Regions from separate parts of the Mycobacterium sp. NGS39 genome, predicted to be linked through region 2. Evidence: predicted binding sites of a transcription regulator. Region 2 holds the regulator's gene; the other holds the start of a gene.

Region 1 (5,850 bases), on a different contig from region 2:
CGGCGGCGGTGAACCCGGCGCAGTCGACCGCCAGCTGCATCAGCTGTTCCTGGAACAGCGGCACTCCCAACGTCTTTCGCAGCGCCGGCTCCATCGACAGGTGGTCGTAGGTGACGGGCTCTTCACCGTTGCGGCGTTTGATGTACGGGTGCACCGAGCCGCCCTGGATCGGGCCGGGCCGGATCAGTGCCACCTCGACCACGAGGTCGTAGAACATCCGGGGTCGCAGGCGCGGCAGCGTGGCCATCTGCGCGCGCGACTCCACCTGGAACACGCCGACGGAGTCGGCCTTCTGCAGCATCTCGTAGACCGCGGGCTCGGACAGGTCGAGCTTGGCCAGGTCCACGTCGATGCCCTTGTGCTCGCGCACCAGGTCGATCGCGTAGTGCAGCGCCGAGAGCATGCCGAGGCCGAGCATGTCGAATTTCACCAAACCTATTGCCGCACAATCGTCTTTGTCCCACTGCAGTACACTGCGGTTCTCCATGCGGGCCCATTCCACCGGGCACACGTCAGCGATGGGCCGGTCGCAGATCACCATGCCGCCGGAGTGGATGCCCATGTGCCGGGGCAGGTTGGAGATCTGCAGCGCCAGGTCGATCACCGGCTCTGGAATGTCTGCCACATCAGGAGACTGTGCCCCATTTTCTGGGCGAACCCCGTTCCACCGGCTGATCTGCTTGCTCCACGCATCCTGCTGCCCTTGCGAAAACCCAAGCGCGCGAGCCATATCCCGAACCGCGCTGCGGCCGCGGTAGGTGATGACGTTGGCCACTTGGGCGGCGTAGTCACGGCCGTAGCGGTCATAGACGTACTGGATCGCCTTCTCACGCAGGTCCGACTCGATGTCGATGTCGATGTCGGGCGGCCCGTCGCGTTCGGGTGACAGGAACCGCTCGAACAACAACTCGTTGGCGATCGGGTCGACCGCGGTGACCCCGAGCGCATAGCAGACCGCGGAGTTAGCCGCCGATCCCCGGCCCTGACACAAGATGCCGTTTTGGCGGCAGAACCGCGTGATGTCATGCACCACAAGGAAATACCCTGGGAACTTGAGCGCCTTGATCACCTCCAGCTCATGTTCGATCTGCGCGTAGGCCCGCGATGCCCGCTCCGGCGGTCCATACCGCTCACGTGCTCCTGCCATGGTCAGATGCCGCAGCCAGCTGTCCTCGGTGTGCCCGTCGGGTACGTCGAACGGCGGCAGTTGCGGTGCGATGAGCTCCAGCGCGAACGCACACTGCTCGCCGAGGTCGGCGGCGGCCGTCACCACCTCTACGGGAAACAGCCGGGCCATCTCCGTACCGGAACGCAGATGCGAACCCCCCAGCGGCGCAAGGTATCCGGCGGCCTCGTCGAGTGAGCGCCGAGCCCGGATCGCGCCCATCGCCATGGCCAGCCGCGCGCGGGACGGTTCGGCGAAGTGTGCGCCGGTGGTGGCGACGACGCCCACACCGGAGCCGCCTGGCCGATGACATCCAAGCCCGAACTTGGGTGCCAGCGCCGCCAGCGCCGCGTTGTGTTCGTCGTCAAGCGGCTGACCGTGCGTCGTCAACTCGATACTGACTCGCCTCTGCCCGAACCGGTCCACCAGATCGGCCAGCGCCTTTTCGGCCGCCTCCGGTCCATGGGTGATAAGTGCTTGGCGCACATGGCCTTTGCGGCATCCGGTGAGGATGTGCCAGTGGCCGCCGGCGGCCTCGGTGAGGGCGTCTAAGTCATACCGCGGTTTGCCTTTCTCGCCGCCGGCCAGATGCGCTTTGGACAGTTGGCGTGACAGCCGCCGGTACCCTTCGGGTCCGCGGGCCAGCACCAGAAGGTGTGGGCCGGGCGGGTCGGGGTGCTCGGTGCGCGGGGTGTTCGACAGCGACAGTTCCGCACCGAACACCGTGCGCATGCCCAGTTCCTTGGCGGCTTCGGCGAACCGCACCACACCGTAGAGACCGTCGTGGTCGGTCAGCGCGATGGCGCGCAGGTCGAGCCGAGCGGCTTCTTCGACCAGCTCTTCGGGAGTGCTGGCGCCGTCGAGAAAGCTGTAGGCCGAGTGAGCATGCAATTCGGCGTAGGGCACCTGAGATGACGCCGGCTGGACGTCGGGCCGAAGGTAGGCGCCGCGTTTACGGGAGGCGGCCGGTCCGCCGAGGTCAAGGGGATCCTCCAACGGCGCGCCGGCGCGGCGGGGCTTGCTGTTGAGCACCCGCTCGATCTCGCCCCAGCTCGGCCCAGTGAACCATCCCACTGAGCCATGGTATCGAACTGATGTTCGATCACAAACCAGAACACCGCTTCCGGCACGCGCGATTTCGGTGCGTTTCCGTGCGCTGAGCGCCGGAAAACGCACCAAAATCACCGCAGATCGCGATGAAAATGGGCGTCCCGGAGGGTCTACACGGCATGACCCTTTCCGCCAAACCACCCGTCGTCGATCAGCAGACCTGGCGCCGCGCGCTCGACGAACTGCGCCGCCGTGAAAAGGCCGCCACCCGCGAGCTCGACGCCATCGCCGCTCAGCGCCGGCGGCTGCCGATGGTCGAGATGCCCGAGTACACGCTGACGAGCGCCGACGGCCCGGTCCGGCTGGCCGACGTGTTCCAGGGGCGTTCGCAGCTGATCACCTACCACCACATGTGGACCGACGGCGCCGAGTGGCAGTGCGGCGGCTGCACCGGGTTCACCTCCCAGTTCACCCGGCTCGATTTCCTGGACAGCTACGACGCCCGCTTCGTCGTCGTCACCAACGGCCCGATCGACGAGGCGTTGGCCTACCGCGCCAAGGTGGGCAACACGATGGACTGGTATTCGTCGGCGGACAGCACGTTCGGCGCCGACGTCGACGCGCCACCCGGCGGCGGCTTCGGTGTCAACGTGTTCCTGCGTGCGACGGCTCCGTCGGGCGAGGAGGCGGTCTACCGCACCTGGCACACCAACGGCCGCGGCACCGAGCAGCTCGGCTACACGTTCGGGCTGCTGGACATCCTGCCGTGGGGCCGCCAGGAGGAATGGCAAGACTCGCCCGCCGGCTGGCCGAAAAAGCCCACGTACTCCGGCTGGCTGGACTCCCCGGCGATCGCCCAGCGCTACGGGCAGGGCTAACCGAACGTCACCGACGGCGATCGGCGATGATCGTTGCCGTGGCCGAGACGCTGACCGACATCCTGGCGCTGCTCGACCTGCAATCGGCCGGTCACGATGCGTTCATCGGCCCGCAGCCCGACGACACCCGCAACACGCGAGTCTTCGGCGGGCAGGTGGCGGCTCAGGCGCTGATGGCGGCCGGGCGCACAGCGCCCGACCGTGTGCCGCACAGCGTGCATCTGTATTTCCTGCGCCCGGGTGACCCGCGAGAACCGTTGCAGTACAACGTCACCCGGCTTCGTGACGGTGGCACATTCTCGGCTCGTGCGGTTGCGGTCACCCAGGGCGACGACCGGGTGATCCTCGAAGCGCTGGCATCGTTCAGCGAGCCCGTCGACGGCATCGACTACCAGCAGCCCATGCCTGTCGTGCCACCCCCAGAAGCATTGCAACCGTTGGAGATCCAGCTCGCTGATTACGCGGACGTGCTCGACGGATTCTGGGTGCAGCCGAGGCCGGTGGAGATGCGCTACGTCGACCCGCCGCCGTTGCTGGCCGCCGACCTTCCCGCCGCGCCGGGCCCGCAAGCCCGACTGTGGTTTCGCGCCCCGGGCGACGTGCCCGCCGACCCCCTGACCGCATTGGGTCTGCTCGCCTACATCAGCGACTGGTCGATCCTCGATCCCGTGCTGTATCTGACGCGACGTCCGCCGGTGGCCGGCAGCATCGCCTCGCTCGATCACGCGATGTGGTTTCACCGCACGCCGGACTTCTCGGATTGGCTGCTCTACGAACAACATTCGCCCAGCGGCATCGGCGCACGCGGACTGTCCAACGGCGCGATCTACAACAGGGCCGGACAGCTTGTCTGCACAGTGGTGCAAGAGGGCTACCTGGGGCGGCGCTGAGCTCAGCCGCAGTACTCGGCGGTGCCGTCCTCGAGGACGACCCGGGCGTCTGACCCGTCGGGATTCCACGCCTCCGTGCGGAACACCGCGCGTCCCGGGTCGGTCCGCCAGATCGACGTCGTCAGCGTCTCACCCGGAAACACCGGCTTCGTGAAGCGCGCACCGACGGCGGTGACCCTGTGGGCGTCGCCACCTCCGAGCTCGGCGACCAGCGCGCGGCCCGCGACACCGTACGTACACAGCCCGTGCAGGATCGGCTTCGGGAATCCGGCCATTTCCCGGGCGAACCAAGGGTCGCTGTGCAGGGGGTTGCGGTCGCCGGAGAGCCGGTAGATCAACGCCTGATCTTCACGCGTCGGCAGCGCGATCCTCGCGTCCGGCTGCCGGTCAGGAATCGGCGGCGCGACCGGCCGCTGGCCGGGCTGACCGCCGAAGCCGCCCGCGCCGCGGATCACCGCGGTGGTCAGCGTCTCGGCGACCACCGTGTTGGTGTCCGGATCGGTGCCCGTCGCCTTGAGCATGACGATCGCGTTCTTGCCTTCGCCCTTGTCCTGGATGTCGGCGACCTCGGCGACCACGCTGAGTTTTCCGGCCGGCGGCAGCGGCGCGAAGAGCCTGATCTGCTGCGAGCCATGCAGCAGCATCGCGAAGTTGAACGTGCCGATCTTGGCTGCCGCGGCGAACGGTAGGCACGCGATCACCGCGTACGTGGGCAGCACCTGCTGCTCGATGCCGTGGCTGTTCTCCGTGGTGAAGGCCAGGTCGTCGACGCCCGCGCCGACGCCCAGCGCGTAGAGCAGTGTGTCGCGGTCGGTCCATTCGAAGACGGTCGGTTCGGTCTTGGCGCCCACGGCGTTCGGGTCGAGCGGCATGGCTGCGAGCCTAAGCGCTGAAGCGAGCCCGTCACACACCATTGACCCTGCCGACGCGGGAGACCACCATGGCTCCCATGCGCTATGTCGTTACCGGCGGTACCGGGTTCATAGGCCGCCGTGTGGTGTCGGAACTTCTTCAGACGCGGCCCGACGACGAGGTGGGCGTGCTGGTGCGCCGCACCTCGCTGTCGCGGTTCGAACGGCTCGCGGCGGACTGGGGCGAGCGGGCGAAACCCGTGGTGGGCGATCTCGTCGCGCCGGGTCTGGGGCTCACCGAAGAGACGCTGGCGACCCTGAGCGACGTCGAGCACGTGGTGCACTGCGGCGCGGTCTACAACATCACCGTGCCCGAGGCCGCGCAGCGCGCCGCCAACGTCGAGGGCACCCGCTCGGTGATCGCATTCGCCAAACGGCTCAGCGCGACGTTGCACCACGTGTCGTCGATCGCGGTGGCGGGAGATTTCCGTGGCGAGTACACCGAGGCCGACTTCGACGTCGGCCAGAATCTGCCGTCGCCGTACCACCGGACCAAGTTCGAGGCTGAACAACTCGTCCGCGACGAGCGGGGCCTGCGCTACCGCATCTACCGGCCCGGCGCGGTGGTCGGCGATTCCCGCACCGGTGAGATGGACAAGATCGACGGGCCGTACTACCTGTTCGGGCTGCTTGCCAAACTGGCGAAGCTCCCGTCGTTCACGCCGATCGTGCTGCCGGACACCGGCCGAACCAACATTGTGCCGGTCGACTACGTGGTGGATGCGTTGGTGTATCTCATGCACCTGGCAGATCGCGATGGACAGACGTTCCACTTGACATCTCCGGAATCTGTTGGGTTGCAAGGCATTTACCGCGGTGTGGCCAGGGCGGCCGGGTTGCCGCCACTGGTGGGCAGCGTGCCGGGCACGCTGGCCGCGCCGGTGATGAAGCTTCGCGGGCGCGCCAAGGCGGTCCGCAATGTCGCTGTCACCCAGCTGGGGGTGCCCGCCGAACTG
Region 2 (5,850 bases):
AACCCGTCGCGCAGCACCAGCGTCGCCGAACGGTCGCCGATGCCGACTTCGAAGACGAAACTCTCGCGCAGCCGTCCGAGGTCGCGACGTGACAATGCGGGATCCACGACGTAGCGGCCGTCGCTGACTGCCCGCGTCACCGCCTCGATCCCGTCGCGTGCCCCGGGGCCGCGGAACGCGGTTCGCACCACCACCTCGCGGCGCTGCGGCGGCGCGTCGGGTGAGAGCACCTCGAACGCACGCTGCAGAACTTTGAATGCGTTCGCCACGCCGCCGGGAGAGCCTGCGCCGTGGTAGCGCATCAGGTCGTCGAACGTGAACTCGATTATCCGCCCACGCTCTCGGACACGGATGACCTCGGCCACGGTTTCACTGTAGGACGCGTGGCCGGCGACCAAACCAACCATCCGGTTGGTATATCTTTGGGCGCAGGTTCCCGATACCGGAGGTCACGCCGTGGGCAATGTCGTCAGATACCAGCGCACCCTTTTCGAGCCCGAGCACGAGCTGTTCCGCGAGTCCTATCGCTCCTTCTTGGAGCGCCACGTCGCGCCGTACCACGAGCAGTGGGAGAAGGACAAGATCGTCGACCGCGGCGTCTGGCTGGAGGCCGGCAAGCAGGGCTTTCTGGGAATGGCGGTGCCCGAGGAATACGGCGGCGGCGGCAACGCAGACTTCCGGTACAACACGATCATCACCGAAGAGACCACCAAGGGCCGCTACAGCGGAATCGGCTTCGGGCTGCACAACGACGTGGTGGCCCCGTATCTGCTGAGGCTGGCCAACGAAGAGCAGAAGCAACGCTGGCTGCCGAAGTTCTGTACCGGCGAGCTGATCACCGCGATCGCGATGACCGAGCCGGGCACCGGCAGCGACCTGCAGGGCATCAAGACCCGCGCGGTCAAAGAAGGTGACCACTACATCCTCAACGGGGCGAAGACCTTCATCACCAACGGCATCAACTCCGACCTGGTGATCGTCGTCGCGCAGACCGATCCGGAGAAGGGCGCGCAGGGCTTCTCGCTGCTGGTCGTCGAGCGCGGAATGGAAGGCTTCGAGCGCGGCCGTCATCTGGACAAGATCGGGTTGGACGCCCAGGACACCGCCGAGCTGTCGTTCACCGACGTCAAGGTGCCCGCCGAGAACCTGCTCGGTGAGGAAGGCAAGGGCTTCATCTACCTGATGCAGAACCTGCCACAGGAGCGCATCTCGATCGCGATCATGGCGGCCGCAGCGATGGAGGCCGTGCTGGAGTCGACGCTGCAGTACACCAAGGAGCGCAAGGCTTTCGGCAAGCCGATCGGCAGTTTCCAGAACAGCCGCTTTCTGCTCGCCGAGCTGGCCACCGAAGCAACCGTGGTGCGGATCATGGTCGACGAGTTCATCCGGCTGCACCTCGACGAGAAGCTGACCGCCGAGCAGGCCGCGATGGCCAAGTGGTACTCCACCGAAAAGCAGGTCCATCTGATCGACCGGTGCCTGCAGCTGCACGGCGGCTACGGCTACATGCGCGAATACCCGATTGCGCGCGCGTATCTGGATGCCCGGGTGCAAACGATCTACGGCGGTACGACCGAGATCATGAAGGAAATCATCGGACGCTCGCTGGGCGTCTGAGCCGGCGAAACGTCAACTGGCGCAGTCTGTTCGGTGAGCCGCGCGGGCTGTGTCCTTGGTGCGGATCAGGGAACCGGGTACGGCCACACGCAGATGTAGATGTTGCCGTTGCAGCGGGTGAGCACTTCCTGACTCGGGGCTCCGACGAACGCGCCGCCGGGTCCCAGCTGCGGTATGCAGCCGTAGCCGTTGGGATTGGGCACCATGCCGCGCGGACACATCGCGACATGGCTTTCGGCGCCGGGGGAGGCGACCGCGGGGACGACGAGCGCTGCTGCTGCCATCGCCGCTGCTGAAATCACTCGCACCGCCCGGAACGCACGCATGAATCCACCTTGCACCCGAGGCGCGGTGTGCGGGTCAGATTTTGCGGATCACCGTCACCACGCGGCCGAGAATCGCGGCATCGTTGCCGGGAATCGGATCGAACGCGGGGTTGTGCGGCATCAGCCAAACCTGGTTGCCGGTGCGCTTGAACGTCTTCACAGTGGCTTCCCCGTCGATCATCGCCGCGACGATGTCGCCGTTGTCGGCGGTGTTCTGCTGTCGCACCACCACCCAGTCGCCGTCGCAGATCGCGGCGTCGACCATCGACTCGCCCACGACCTTGAGCAGGAACAACGACCCCTCGCCCACCAATTCGCGGGGCAGCGGGAACACGTCTTCGACCGCCTCCTCGGCGAGGATGGGCCCGCCTGCGGCAATGCGTCCGAGCACGGGCACGAACGTCGGTTCCGGCAGCGCGTCAGAACCGGCGACATCAGTGGTGACCGCCGTCGCCGCGTCGTCGGCCCCGCGTACATCGACGGCGCGGGGACGATTCGGGTCGCGGCGCAGATAGCCCTTGCGTTCCAGCGTGCGCAGCTGATGTGCCACCGACGACGTGGAGGTGAGGCCGACGGCGTCGCCGATCTCCCGGATGCTCGGCGGATATCCCCTGGTGGTGACCGATGCGCGGATCACCTCCAAGATGGTCCGCTGACGTTGGGTGAGACCGCTGCTGTCGCTCATGACTGCAAATCTAGCTGTCGTCACAGACATCTTCAAACATGTGTTCGAGGCGTGTCGCATTCGTGATCGGGAGCGAGCGAGCCTGTCGGACTGTGATGTCTCAGGACGCGAGCCTGTCGGACCCCTCTGGTACACATCGATCAAATGTTCGGACTTCGAACGCATGATCGACTATATTCGAACAAAGGAGCGAATGGTGACGACAGAAGGGGCGCTCATGACCGTGATCGACACGTGGGACGTACCGGCGCCGACCCTTCGGGCTCGCCGTCCCGTACCGAACCGGCCAGGCGGTGCCGCGGTCAAATATCGGGCGACAGGCGTGGCGGTGTCGTGTGCACCGCACCGGCCGCGACGCGTCAGCACCACCGTGACCGTCATGCTGGCGGCGGTCGCAGCCCTGATCACGGTGTGGCTCATCGCGATCGCCCAAGCCCGCAGCGCCGACACGACGGGCACCTCCGCGCCGCAGCAGTTGGCGGTCGTGCAGGTGCAGCCCGGCGAGAATCTGCAGCGGCTTGCGGCCAGAGTGGCGCCGGACGCGCCGGTGGCCGGGGTGATCGAGCGGATCCGGGAGCTCAATCACCTCGACTCTGCAGCGCTGGATGCCGGGCAGACGCTGATCGCCCCGCTCGGGTGATGTCCGCGGCGACGTTGGGCCGCGTCCGCCGCCCGCGGGTAGTCTCGGAGGCGTTCGACTCGACCGAATGTCTGCGCGGCGAAGGAGCAGTCATGCACTGTCCGTTCTGCCGCCATCCCGATTCCCGGGTGGTCGACTCGCGGGAAACCGATGAGGGCCAAGCGATCCGACGCAGACGCTCATGCCCGGAATGCGGGCGCAGGTTCACCACCGTCGAGACGGCCGTGCTGGCGGTGGTCAAGCGCAGTGGGGTCACCGAACCGTTCAGCCGCGAGAAGGTGATCCGCGGCGTGCGACGGGCATGTCAGGGCCGCCAGGTCGACGACGACGCGCTCAACCTGCTCGCGCAACAAGTGGAAGACACCGTGCGGGCCACCGGCTCCCCCGAGGTGCCCAGCCACGAGGTCGGCCTGGCCATTCTGGGTCCGCTGCGCGACTTGGACGAGGTGGCCTATTTACGGTTCGCGTCGGTGTACCGGTCGTTCACCTCCGCCGACGACTTCGAGCGGGAGATCGAGGCCCTGCGCGCCCACCGCAAGGTCAGCGCGTCGAAGTAACCCTTCAGTCGACGCGCACGGTGCCATCGTCGACGACGCGGCCGCCCACCGTCACCCACCCCTCAGGGCTCCACCGGGTGTAGATGACGGAACCTTTGCCCTGGGTGATCGTGAGATCCCGGCTGAGAATGTCGGTGATGCGCACGGCCGCCGCGCCGGTCGCCTCGTCTTCGGCGACGCCGAGGTCAGCCGCGAACATCCGCGAGCGCAGGTGTCCGCGCGACTTGTCGAGCCAGGCCCAGATGTAGTGCGGGTCGTCTTCGGGGTAGTCGTCGGGATCCGCGTTGACGACGTCGTCGGGCGAGGGCAGTTCGTGGAAGGCAAACTCCGGCGCCCAGTCGGCGCGTGCGCGTACCGTCGTCAACTCGTCCTCGTAGCCGACAGCGACCACACCCGCCGGCACCTGCAACGTGCGGATCGGAAGCCCGCGTTGTTTGAGCCACCACGCCAACCCCACCGTCGGGTGCCCGGCGAACGGCAACTCTGTCGCAGGAGTGAAGATGCGAGCGTGGGCGGTGGTTGCACCCCGATCAGGCACGTCGACGAAAATCGTTTCGCTGTAACCCAATTGGGTCGCGAGCCCTTGCCGGTCACGCGGTGCGACGGTGCTCGCGTCGACGATGCCGAGCGGATTGCCGAAGTTTCCTTCCGCGTCGGTGAACACGCGCACCACGGACACGTCGGTACCCATGTGCCCGACTCTACTCAGCGCGAGCGCCGGATCAGGTTGCGCTGCGCTCGTCGGAACTCATCGCGTCGAGCACCGCGACGCGGGTGTCGATCGGACCGGAGATCGTCTGGTCGCTGATGCCGGCGCGCAGCAGCGACCGCAGCCGATCCTGGTCGTATACCGCGGGTTCCGTGGAATCGATGAACTGCTCGACGACCTCGACGAAGCGGTCCGGGTCGTCGTGGAACGGAAAATGGCCGGAGTTCTCGAAAACCTCCAGCCGCGAACCCGGCATCGCGGCGTGCGCCATCTGCGCATGAGCCACCGGGATCACCGAATCGTGCTCTCCCCAAATCAATTGCACCGGAACGGATTGCGTCAAATAACATCGGTCGAGCATGGTCACCACCTGGCCGCGCCAGTCCACCACTGCGCGCAGCGTCCGCGAAAACGCCGACGACGCCGTGGGCTCCGGCAACTCCGCGAGCACTCGAAGCACGTCGGGCAGATCATGGCCGAACCGTGTGGGGGCCAGTCCCGGCGCCGCGCTGGCAGCGGCATTGAGCATCGCGCCCAACATGCGCCCGACGATCTGCAACGCAGGCAACGCTCCCGGAAGCCGCAACAGCGCCAGCGCCTCGGTGCCCATCGGCAGCGACGCGAGGCGCAGCGCGAAATGGACGTCCTTGGTCACCCCGCCCGTCCCGACGAGCACGATCCGTTCCACCAATTGCGGGTACTGGTAAGCGAATTGCATCGTGACGCCGCCACCGAGCGAGTGTCCGATCACGGTCACGCGGTCGATGTCGAGGACGGCGAGCAGGTCGCGCATGCCGTTGGCGTACGCGGCAACCGAGTAGTCGGCCCGCGGTTTGTCCGACTTGCCGTGACCGAGCAAGTCCGGGGCGATCACGGTGAACCGTTGCGCAAGTTTTGTCTGCACGGCCTCCCAGGTCGACGAGTTGTCGCCGATGCCGTGGATCAGCAGGATCGCGGGCCCGTCACCAGCGACGCGAAACGCGCGGCGGTAGCCGTGAATCGTGCGGAACTTTAGCGTCGTCCGCACGTCGCGTACCGGCCGCAGATTCGTCGTCCGCGCAGTCATAGGGCCACCTCCGCTTCGGGCCGGCGGCCCGGGTCAGCTCACTTCTTGTCGTCGCCGTCTCGGAAACCGTCCGAGAAGTCACCTGTCTGCTGCGCCAGGAAGCGTTCGAACTCCCCGGCCAGTTCTTCGCCGCTGGGCAGCTCTTCGTCGCGCGCCAGCAGCGAGCGGTTCTCCTGGGCCGCGACGAACGCGTCGTACTGGCGCTCCAGCGCGGACACCACCTGCGCAACTTCGGGGCTGGAGTTCACCT

The links. The regulator LexA, encoded in region 2, represses DNA repair genes until DNA is damaged. The targets are predictions, from matches to a motif close to CGAACANNTGTTCG.
Region 1: the regulator LexA is predicted to act here: its motif matches at 2,253-2,266, upstream of AC5Y39_RS13745 (error-prone DNA polymerase).

The regions. Positions count from the first base shown of each region.
Region 1 covers NZ_JCALDH010000008.1:234,298-240,147, reverse strand. Annotated here, with positions in the region: gene AC5Y39_RS13745 (error-prone DNA polymerase) at 1-2,239, opposite strand, end outside; gene AC5Y39_RS13740 (DUF899 domain-containing protein) at 2,395-3,093, shown strand; gene AC5Y39_RS13735 (acyl-CoA thioesterase) at 3,132-3,983, shown strand; gene AC5Y39_RS13730 (MaoC family dehydratase) at 3,986-4,855, opposite strand; gene AC5Y39_RS13725 (SDR family oxidoreductase) at 4,933-5,850, shown strand, end outside.
Region 2 covers NZ_JCALDH010000003.1:401,541-407,390, forward strand. Annotated here, with positions in the region: gene AC5Y39_RS06660 (hypothetical protein) at 1-365, opposite strand, end outside; gene AC5Y39_RS06665 (acyl-CoA dehydrogenase family protein) at 457-1,617, shown strand; gene AC5Y39_RS06670 (hypothetical protein) at 1,683-1,943, opposite strand; gene lexA (transcriptional repressor LexA) at 1,978-2,628, opposite strand; gene AC5Y39_RS06680 (LysM peptidoglycan-binding domain-containing protein) at 2,822-3,268, shown strand; gene nrdR (transcriptional regulator NrdR) at 3,361-3,825, shown strand; gene AC5Y39_RS06690 (PhzF family phenazine biosynthesis protein) at 3,830-4,516, opposite strand; gene AC5Y39_RS06695 (alpha/beta fold hydrolase) at 4,548-5,600, opposite strand; gene AC5Y39_RS06700 (proteasome assembly chaperone family protein) at 5,639-5,850, opposite strand, start outside.